DNA from 3 places in the Pseudomonas sp. R4-84 genome. Region 1 is predicted to be linked to each of the others. Evidence: predicted binding sites of a transcription regulator. Region 1 holds the regulator's gene; each other region holds the start of a gene.
The links. Region 1 encodes sigma-54, which starts transcription at its own class of promoters, with help from an activator protein. Its sites were predicted from a motif close to ANTGGCATNNANNTTGCTNT; they were not measured.

Region 1 (3,277 bases):
AGCGGTTGCGCCAGTTCGGTGTGGATCAGGGCGCGCTCGGCCAACTCCGGAAGCAGGCCTGCCGGCAAGTTGTCGATGCAGTAGTAGCCGCTGTCCTCGAGCACATTGAGGGCGGTACTTTTACCGGAGCCGGAGCGGCCACTGACGATGATCATGCGCATGTTTAATGACCGTTCTGCTCGTCCAGGACAACCTGATACAAAGCGTCGTTACTCGTTGCGCTGCGCAGTCTTTCGCGCACTTCCTTGCGGTCCAGCATGCTGGCGATCTGGCGCAGCAGCTCAAGGTGCGCATCGGTCGCCGCTTCCGGAACCAGCAATACGAACAGCAGGTCGACCGGGGCGCCGTCGATGGCGTCAAAATCTATGGGCGCTTCAAGGTGCAGTAGCGCGCTGATGGGCGACGTACAGCCTTTGAGGCGGCAATGTGGAATGGCGATGCCGTTGCCAAAACCGGTGGAGCCTAGTTTTTCACGGGCGATAAGGGCCTCGAAGACGTCCTGCATTTCCAGATCCGGCACTTCGCGGTGGATCAGGTTGGCAATTTGTTCGAGGGCTTTCTTCTTACTGCCACCCGGCGCGTTCACCTGGGAACGGCCGGGGGTCAGGATGGTTTCTAGTCGGATCATGGATTGGGGGGGTTAACGACCGGTTGCGCCCTGGAGGAGGCTCTGGGTCTTTTCCTTATGCTTTTTGAGTTGGCGATCCAGCTTGTCGGTCAGCAGGTCAATCGCGGCATACATGTCATCATGCTCCGCATTGGCAACCACTTCTCCGCCGGGAATATGCAGTGTGGCTTCGATCTTCTGCTTCAGCTTTTCGACGTTCAGAATGACTTGCACGTTGGTGATTTTGTCGAAATGCCTCTCCAATCGGTCGAGTTTTTCGCCGATGTAGGTGCGCAGGGGTTCGGTCACTTCCAGTTGGTGTCCACTGATGTTGACTTGCATACAGCTTCTCCTTCGTTGCCAGTGCATAAAGCGGCAGGCTGGGTGCCTGCCACTGGAACGCTGTGGCGTGGCCTGTTACATCAACCGCTTGCGTTCGCTCGAAGGTGCGATCCCCAGGGATTCGCGGTATTTGGCGACGGTACGGCGGGCCACCTGAATGCCTTGTGCCTCCAGTAAACCAGCGATCTTGCTGTCACTCAACGGCTTTTTCTGATTTTCCGCAGCGACCAGTTTTTTGATGATCGCGCGGATGGCCGTGGACGAGCATTCGCCGCCTTCGGAGGTGCTGACGTGGCTGGAGAAAAAGTATTTCAATTCATAGATGCCCCGAGGGGTATGCATGAATTTCTGGGTGGTCACCCGTGAAATCGTCGATTCGTGCATGCCCACCGCCTCGGCAATGTCATGCAGGACCAACGGCTTCATCGCTTCGTCGCCATATTCCAGGAAGCCGCGCTGATGCTCGACGATCTGGGTGGCGACTTTCATCAGGGTTTCGTTGCGGCTCTGCAGGCTCTTGATGAACCAGCGCGCTTCCTGCAACTGGTTGCGCATGAAGGTGTTGTCGGCGCTGGTGTCGGCGCGTTTGACGAAACCTGCGTACTGGGCGTTGACGCGCAGCTTGGGCATCGACTCCTGGTTGAGCTCCACCAGCCAGCGATCGTTGTGCTTGCGCACGATTACGTCGGGGACGACGTATTCGGGCTCGGTGGATTCGATCTGTGAGCCAGGACGCGGGTTGAGGCTTTGCACCAGCTCGATGACCTGGCGCAGTTCATCTTCCTTGAGCTTCATGCGACGCATCAGTTGGCTGTAGTCGCGTCCGCCCAAAAGGTCGATGTAATCGGTCACCAGGCGCTTGGCTTCGGCCAGCCACGGGGTTTTGGCGGGCAATTGGCGCAGCTGCAGCAACAGGCATTCGCCCAGGTTGCGAGCACCGATGCCGGCGGGTTCGAACTGCTGGATGCGATGCAAGACGGCTTCGATCTCGTCCAGCTCGATGTCGAGCTCGGGGTCGAAGGCTTCGAGAATTTCTTCCAGCGTCTCGTCCAGGTAACCCTGGTTGTTGATGCAATCGATCAGGGTCACGGCGATCAGGCGATCGGTATCGGACATCGGCGCCAGGTTCAATTGCCAGAGCAGATGACTCTGCAAGCTCTCGCCGGCGGACGTGCGGGTAGTGAAATCCCATTCGTCGTCATCGCCGCTCGGCAGGCTGCTGGCGCTGGTCTGATAGACGTCTTCCCAAGCCGTGTCCACGGGCAGGTCGTTGGGAATGCGCTCGTTCCATTCGCCATCCTCAAGGTTGTCCACCGTGGGGGCGGCTTCCTGTTGGTAGGTTGGTTCCTGGATTTCCGGGGTGGTTTTCTGCTCGACATTGTCGGCCAGTGGATCGGTGTTGTCGAAGTCGTCGCCCTCTTCCTGGCGTTCGAGCATCGGATTGGATTCCAGGGCCTCTTGGATTTCCTGTTGCAGGTCCAGGGTCGACAATTGAAGCAGGCGGATGGCCTGTTGCAGCTGCGGTGTCATCGTCAGCTGCTGGCCCATTCTCAAGACTAGCGATGGTTTCATGGCAGGGGCTTAACACCTTATTTGCCGGCGCACATGCGCCATCCACTACAGGGCGCCGGAGCGCCAAACTTAAGCAAATTATATGCCTGAAACTGAAGTGTTTGCCTAGGGGGCGTCTTCAATTAATTGAGAGTGCCCCACGGGTCGTCATCGGACATTCGGCGCCACCCAGGCCTTCGCCTGAGGCTTCGTGGCTTAAAGGCGGAACTCGTGGCCCAGATACACTTCCTTGACCAGCTCGTTGGCCAGGATGGTGGCCGAGTCGCCCTCGGCGATCAACTGGCCGTCGTTGACGATATAGGCGGTCTCGCAGATGTCCAGTGTCTCGCGCACGTTGTGGTCGGTGATCAGCACGCCGATCCCCTTGGCCTTGAGATGATGGATGATCTGCTTGATGTCGCCCACCGAAATCGGGTCTACGCCGGCGAAGGGTTCGTCGAGCAGAATGAATTTCGGCGCGGTAGCCAGGGCGCGGGCAATTTCCACGCGACGACGTTCGCCGCCGGACAGGCTCATGCCCAGGTTGTCGCGAATGTGGCTGATATGGAATTCCTGCAGCAGGCTCTCCAATTCCTGGCGGCGGCCGGCCTTGTCGAGCTCCTTGCGGGTCTCGAGGATGGCCATGATGTTGTCGGCCACCGACAGTTTGCGGAAGATCGACGCTTCTTGCGGCAGATAACCGATACCGGCTTTCGCCCGGCCGTGCATCGGCTGGTGGCTGACATCCAGGTCGTCGATCAGTACGCGGCCCTGGTC
Region 2 (3,277 bases), 2.6 Mb from region 1:
AATCGGACCGGCCACCAGCAGGATCACCGGTTGGCCTTGCATCTCTTGCCGCTGGGCTGCTTCGATCAGCGAACGCTGCAGCTTCTCGGCCATGCTTGGCTCCAGCAGAACACCCTCTTCCGAGCCTTGTCCTGCCTTCTGCAGACTATTGAGCAATATCTGTTCCAACCTTGGCTCCAGAGTGATCACAGGCAGCTCAGACTCAGTGCCTACAATGCTTTGGACGATTGCGCGGGATACGCCGACCCGCACCGCAGCCACCAGAGCGGCGGTATCTTGACTCTTCGAAGCGTTGTTGGCGATCGCTTCGGCAATGCTGCGTATGTCGCGCACCGGAACCTGTTCGGCCAGCAGCGCCTGCAACACCTTGAGCAATTGGGACAACGAAACCACGCCCGGCACCAATTCTTCAGCCAGTTTCGGCGAGCCTTTGGCCAGTACTTGCAGCAGTTGCTGGACTTCTTCGTGACCGATCAGCTCGCTGGAATGCTTGTAGAGAATCTGGTTCAAGTGGGTCGCCACGACCGTGCTCGCGTCCACCACGGTATAACCGAGGGACTGGGCCTGGGCCCGCTGGCTGATTTCGATCCACACCGCTTCCAGGCCGAAAGCCGGATCCTTGGCGGTAATGCCGTTGAGCGAACCGTAGACCTGCCCTGGGTTGATCGCCAGCTCGCGGTCCGGGTAGATCTCGGCTTCCGCCAGGATCACGCCCATGAGCGTCAGGCGATAGGCGCTCGGCGCCAGGTCGAGGTTGTCGCGAATGTGGACGGTGGGCATGAGGAAGCCCAGATCCTGGGACAGCTTCTTGCGCACGCCCTTGATCCGCGCCAGCAATTGGCCGCCCTGGTTGCGATCGACCAATGGAATCAAGCGGTAGCCGACTTCCAGGCCGATCATGTCGATCGGCGTCACGTCATCCCAACCCAATTCCTTGGTTTCCATGGCACGCGCTGGCGACGGCAGCAGTTCCTGCTGGCGCTTGACCTCTTCCAGCGCCTGGACCTTCTGCACGTTCTGCTTCTTCCAGAACAGGTACGCGCCACCCGCGGCCAAGGCCGCCATGCTCAGGAAAGAAAAGTGCGGCATTCCCGGCACGAGGCCCATCACCGCCATCAGGCCGGCCGCCACGGCCAGGGCCTTGGGCGACGCGAACATCTGGCGATTGATCTGCTTGCCCATGTCTTCGGAGCCCGAAGCACGGGTCACCATGATCGCCGCCGCTGTGGATAACAACAGTGATGGCAATTGCGCCACCAAACCGTCACCGATGGTCAGCAACGCGTAGACCTTGCCGGCGTCGCCGAAAGCCATGCCGTGCTGGAAGATACCGACGGCCATGCCGCCAATCAGGTTGATGAACAGGATCAGCAGGCCGGCGATGGCGTCGCCGCGGACAAACTTACTTGCACCGTCCATGGACCCGTAGAACTCGGCTTCCTGGGCTACTTCGAGACGGCGCAGCTTGGCCTGGCTCTGGTCGATCAAGCCGGCATTGAGGTCGGCGTCGATCGCCATCTGCTTGCCAGGCATCGCGTCGAGGGTGAAACGCGCGCTCACCTCGGAAATCCGCCCGGCGCCCTTGGTCACCACGACGAAGTTAATGATCATCAAGATGGCAAAGACCACGATACCGACCACGTAGTTGCCGCCGATCACCACTTCGCCGAAGGCCTGGATCACCTTACCGGCGGCCTGGTGCCCCTCGTGACCGTGAATCATCACCACCCGGGTGGACGCCACGTTCAGCGCCAGGCGCAACAGCGTCGCCACCAGCAGGATGGTCGGGAAGACGGCGAAGTCCAATGGGCGCAGCGCGTATACGCACACCAACAGCACCACGATCGACAAGGCGAGGTTGAACGTGAAGAACACGTCCAGCAGGAACGGCGGTACCGGCAGCATCATCATGGCGAGCAGGACCAGCAGCAACAGCGGCACGCCCAGATTGCCCCTGCTGAGGTCTACGACGTTGCTGCGCGCGGTGCTGAGTAACTGAGAGCGATCCACCAATATTCCCCGTTCCTGGAAGCAAACTTTTGACGCCCGGAAGGGGCGCAGGCGGGGTATTGCAAGAAGCTTTCCAACTTTCGCGGGAGGTTGAAATAGAGGCTTTCAAGGGATGCCGACCTGTGGGAGCGAGCTTGCTCGCGATGGCGGAGGGTCAGTTTGTGCGAGCGTTGACTGGAAGACCGCTATCGCGAGCAAGCTCGCTCCCACAGGGGCTTTGGCACCTTGGTTCAGGAATCGCGGCGCAAATCCGGCGGGATGGGCAGGTCCTTGAGCGGTTCTGGCCGCTTGCCCTTGCCGGCGCGGTGCTGGCGGATCTGGTAGACGTAGGCCAGCACCTGGGCGACGGCGAGGTACAAGCCTCCCGGGATTTCCTGGTCAAGCTCGGTGGAGTAGTAGATCGACCGCGCCAATGCCGGAGATTCGAGCAGCATCACTTCGTTGGCGACAGCGATTTCGCGAATCTTCAACGCCAGGAAATCGCTGCCCTTGGCCAGCAGGACCGGCGCATTGCCCTTGTCGGGATCGTACTTGAGCGCGACGGCATAATGAGTCGGGTTGGTGATGACCACGTCGGCGTCGGGAATCGCCGCCATCATCCGCCGCTGGGAAACCTCGCGCTGCAACTGGCGGATCCGCTGCTTGACCTCCGGCTTGCCCTCCGAGTCCTTGTACTCGTCGCGCACCTCCTGCTTGGTCATCATCAATTTCTGCTTGCTCTGGTAAAGCTGGATCGGCACGTCGATGGCGGCGATGAGGATCAGCCCGCAAGCCATCCACAAGGTGCTCCAGCCGACCAACTGCACGCTATGGATGATGGCTTGCTCCAGCGGCTCATGGGCGATGCGCAGCAGATCGTCGATATCGGCCTGCAACACCGCCAGCGCGACGAACAACACCAGGAGAAATTTTCCGAAAGCCTTGAGCAGTTCCATCAACGCCGTGGTGGAAAACATGCGCTTGATACCGGCGGCCGGATTCATCCGGCTGAACTTCGGTGCCAGGCTACCGGCGGCGAAAAGCCATCCGCCCAGGGAAATCGGGCCGATGAAAGCCGCCAACAGCAGAAAAATGAGCACCGGTTGCATTGCAAGCATCGCGATCTTGCCCGAATGCAACAGGTACTGCGTCATAGCGCCCGGCGTGAGCAATACCTCGCGAGGCAAGGAAAAATTCAACCGCATGATTTCCAGCAGATCCAACGCCAGTCCGCCACCGTAAATCAGCAAACCACCGGCACCGGCGAGCATGATCGCCAGGGTGTTGA
Region 3 (3,277 bases), 500 kb from region 1:
GACCTGGCGATGGCGACCGGTTCCGGCCGACTGCTGGACCAGAGCAATCCGTTTGTGATCATCACCGAGTACAACACCAAGACCCAAGGGTTCCTGGTGCGATCGGTGGAGCGCATCGTCAACATGAACTGGGAAGAGATCCATCCACCACCCAAAGGGACAGGCCGCGACCACTACCTCACGGCGGTGACCCGGGTCGATAACCAGTTGGTGGAAATCATCGACGTCGAGAAAATCCTCGCCGAAGTGGCGCCGACCCCGGAAACGATTTCCGTTGGCGTGATAGATGCCGAGACCCAGCACAAGGCGGTTTCCCTGCGGGTGCTGACCGTCGACGATTCCTCGGTGGCCCGTAAGCAGGTCACGCGTTGCCTGCAAACGGTCGGCGTCGAAGTGATTGCGCTGAACGATGGGCGGCAAGCGCTGGATTACCTGCGCAATCTGGTCGACGAAGGCAAGAAGCCGGAAGAGGAGTTCCTGATGATGATCTCCGACATCGAGATGCCGGAGATGGACGGCTACACGCTGACATCGGAAATCCGCAGCGACCCGCGCATGCAAAAGCTGCACATCATCTTGCATACTTCGTTGTCTGGGGTGTTCAACCAGGCAATGGTCAAGAAGGTCGGCGCCGATGACTTCCTGGCCAAGTTCCGGCCCGATGACCTCGCTTCCCGAGTCGTCGAGCGAATCAAGTCAGCAGGCTAAAGGTCGGGCGCGTTGTGCGCCCGGCAAGTCAATACAGTGAAAAGAGGCGGTATTTTGTCTACGGGTAATTTGGATTTCGAACAGTTCCGGGTCTTCCTGGAAAAAGCCTGTGGCATCTTGCTTGGTGAAAACAAGCAGTACCTGGTGTCGAGCCGTCTCAATAAGTTGATGGAACAACAGGGCATCAAGTCATTGGGCGAGTTGGTTCAGCGTATCCAGACCCAGCCGCGCAGTGGCTTGCGCGAGATGGTCGTGGACGCCATGACCACCAACGAAACCCTGTGGTTTCGTGACACCTATCCCTTTGAGGTATTGAAGAACAAGGTATTGCCGGCGGCCATCAAGGCCAGCCCGGGCCAGCGCCTGCGGATCTGGTCGGCGGCCTGTTCGTCGGGGCAGGAACCGTATTCCTTGTCGATGTCCATTGATGAGTTCGAGCGCACCAACATTGGCCAGTTGAAAGGCGGCGTGCAGATCGTCGCCACCGACCTGTCCGGGACCATGCTCAACAACTGCAAGACCGGCGAGTACGACAGCCTGGCCATCGGCCGCGGCCTGTCGCCCGATCGCCTGCAACGTTATTTCGACGCCAAGGGACCGGGCAAATGGGTGGTCAAGGCGCCCATCAAGAGCCGCGTGGAGTTTCGCTCGTTCAACTTGCTGGACAGTTACGCCAGCCTGGGCAAGTTCGACATCGTGTTCTGCCGCAACGTGTTGATCTACTTCTCCGCTGAGGTGAAGAAGGACATCCTGACGCGCATCCACAGCACCCTGAAACCGGGTGGTTATCTGTTCCTGGGTGCGTCCGAGGCGTTGAACGGCTTGCCGGACCATTACCAGATGGTCCAGTGCAGCCCGGGGATCATTTACCAGGCGAAGTGATTGGTTTGGGTTAAAAAAAAGGGAGCCCCACGGGGCTCCCTTTTTTTATCGGTCGCTGCTGCCCCTGTGGGAGCGAGCCTGCTCGCGAAAGCAATATTCCAGGCGATGTCGATGCGGACTGACACACCGCTTTCGCGAGCAGGCTCGCTCCCACAATGGAATGCATTCATCTTGCGAAAGCGGCAGAAAAGCGGCATGCGGCGGAAACCGATTGCCGCTTTTCTGGCATTGCCGCTTTGCCGTTGCCCGCAAAGCCCCGGTTTACGGGGTTTCGGAAAGTGGCACGGCGCTTGCTAAAGCCTTCGTACGTACATTCTGGTCACCCAAAGGTTTCCGACATGAGCATCAGCTTCGATAAAGCGCTCGGTATCCACGAACAGGCCCTGAGCTTCCGCGCCCAGCGTGCCGAAGTCCTGGCCAACAACATCGCCAACGCCGACACGCCGAACTACAAGGCCCGTGACCTGGACTTTTCCAAGGTACTCGCCGAGCAGAACGAGAAGACCAAGAACGGCCACTTCGCCTTGAACATGACCAACAGCCGTCATATCGAAGCCGAAGGCGTAGGCAGCGGCGACGAATCGTTGATGTATCGCACGCCGATGCAGCCCTCGGTCGACCAGAACACCGTGGACGCTCAACTGGAACAGTCCAACTACGCGGAAAACTCCGTGAACTTCCAGGCCAGCTTCACCCTGCTCAACAGTAAATTCAAAGGGCTGGTATCGGCCCTGCGTGGAGAGTAAGTCATGTCGATCGCGAGCGTTTTCAACATCGCCGGCAGTGCCATGAGTGCCCAGACCACTCGCCTGAACACCGTCGCCAGTAACATCGCCAACGCCGAGACCGTTTCGTCAAGCATCGACCAGACCTACCGCGCCCGTCACCCGGTGTTCGCCACCATGTTCCAGGGTGGCCAATCCGGCGGCAGCGATTCGCTGTTCCAGGACCAGGACGCGGCGGGGCAGGGCGTACAGGTGCTGGGCGTCGTTGAAGACCAGAGCAACCTCGAAGCACGTTACGAGCCAAACCATCCGGCCGCGGACGCCAAGGGTTATGTCTATTACCCGAACGTCAACGTCGTCGAAGAAATGGCCGACATGATTTCCGCCAGTCGTTCGTTCCAGACCAACGTCGAAATGATGAACACCGCCAAAACCATGATGCAGAAGGTCCTGACCCTCGGTCAGTGATAAGGGGCGATTCATATGAGCGTCACCAATACAACAGGCGGTTTGAGCCTCAACGAGATTCTGGCCAACTCCTCGGTCAAGACCAATACCAAGGCCGATGGCCTGGGTGCGGCGACCAATGCGGCGAGTGGCAACCAGGAATTGGGCAAGGATGCGTTCCTGCAACTGCTCGTGACCCAGCTGAAAAACCAGAACCCGCTGGAACCCCAGGACAACGGTGAGTTCGTGGCCCAACTGGCGCAATTCAGCAGCCTGGAAGGCATCACCACGCTCAACGAAACCGTGAGCGGCATTGCCGGCAACTACAACTCGTCACAAGCGTTGCAGGCTTCGTCCCTGGTCGGCCGCTCGGTGATCGCTCCGGGTGACAAGGCCGTGGTCGACACCTCCAAGAGCCTCAACGGCACCGTGGTGGTTCCGGCGGCGGTGTCCTCCCTCACCGTCAAGATCATGGACAAGGATGGCAAGACCGTCCGCACCATCGATTTGGGCAG

Region 2: the regulator sigma-54 is predicted to act here: its motif matches at 2,069-2,088, upstream of flhA (flagellar biosynthesis protein FlhA).
Region 3: the regulator sigma-54 is predicted to act here: its motif matches at 1,868-1,887, upstream of flgB (flagellar basal body rod protein FlgB).

The regions. Positions count from the first base shown of each region.
Region 1 covers NZ_CP096390.1:4,643,563-4,646,839, reverse strand. The annotation lists gene rapZ (RNase adapter RapZ) at 1-161, opposite strand, end outside; gene ptsN (PTS IIA-like nitrogen regulatory protein PtsN) at 164-628, opposite strand; gene hpf (ribosome hibernation-promoting factor, HPF/YfiA family) at 641-949, opposite strand; gene M1D68_RS21230 (RNA polymerase factor sigma-54) at 1,025-2,521, opposite strand; gene lptB (LPS export ABC transporter ATP-binding protein) at 2,717-3,277, opposite strand, start outside.
Region 2 covers NZ_CP096390.1:1,629,167-1,632,443, reverse strand. The annotation lists gene flhA (flagellar biosynthesis protein FlhA) at 1-2,010, opposite strand, end outside; gene flhB (flagellar biosynthesis protein FlhB) at 2,241-3,277, opposite strand, start outside.
Region 3 covers NZ_CP096390.1:4,147,043-4,150,319, reverse strand. The annotation lists gene M1D68_RS18955 (chemotaxis protein CheV) at 1-708, shown strand, start outside; gene cheR (protein-glutamate O-methyltransferase CheR) at 763-1,590, shown strand; gene flgB (flagellar basal body rod protein FlgB) at 1,929-2,336, shown strand; gene flgC (flagellar basal body rod protein FlgC) at 2,340-2,783, shown strand; gene flgD (flagellar hook assembly protein FlgD) at 2,799-3,277, shown strand, end outside.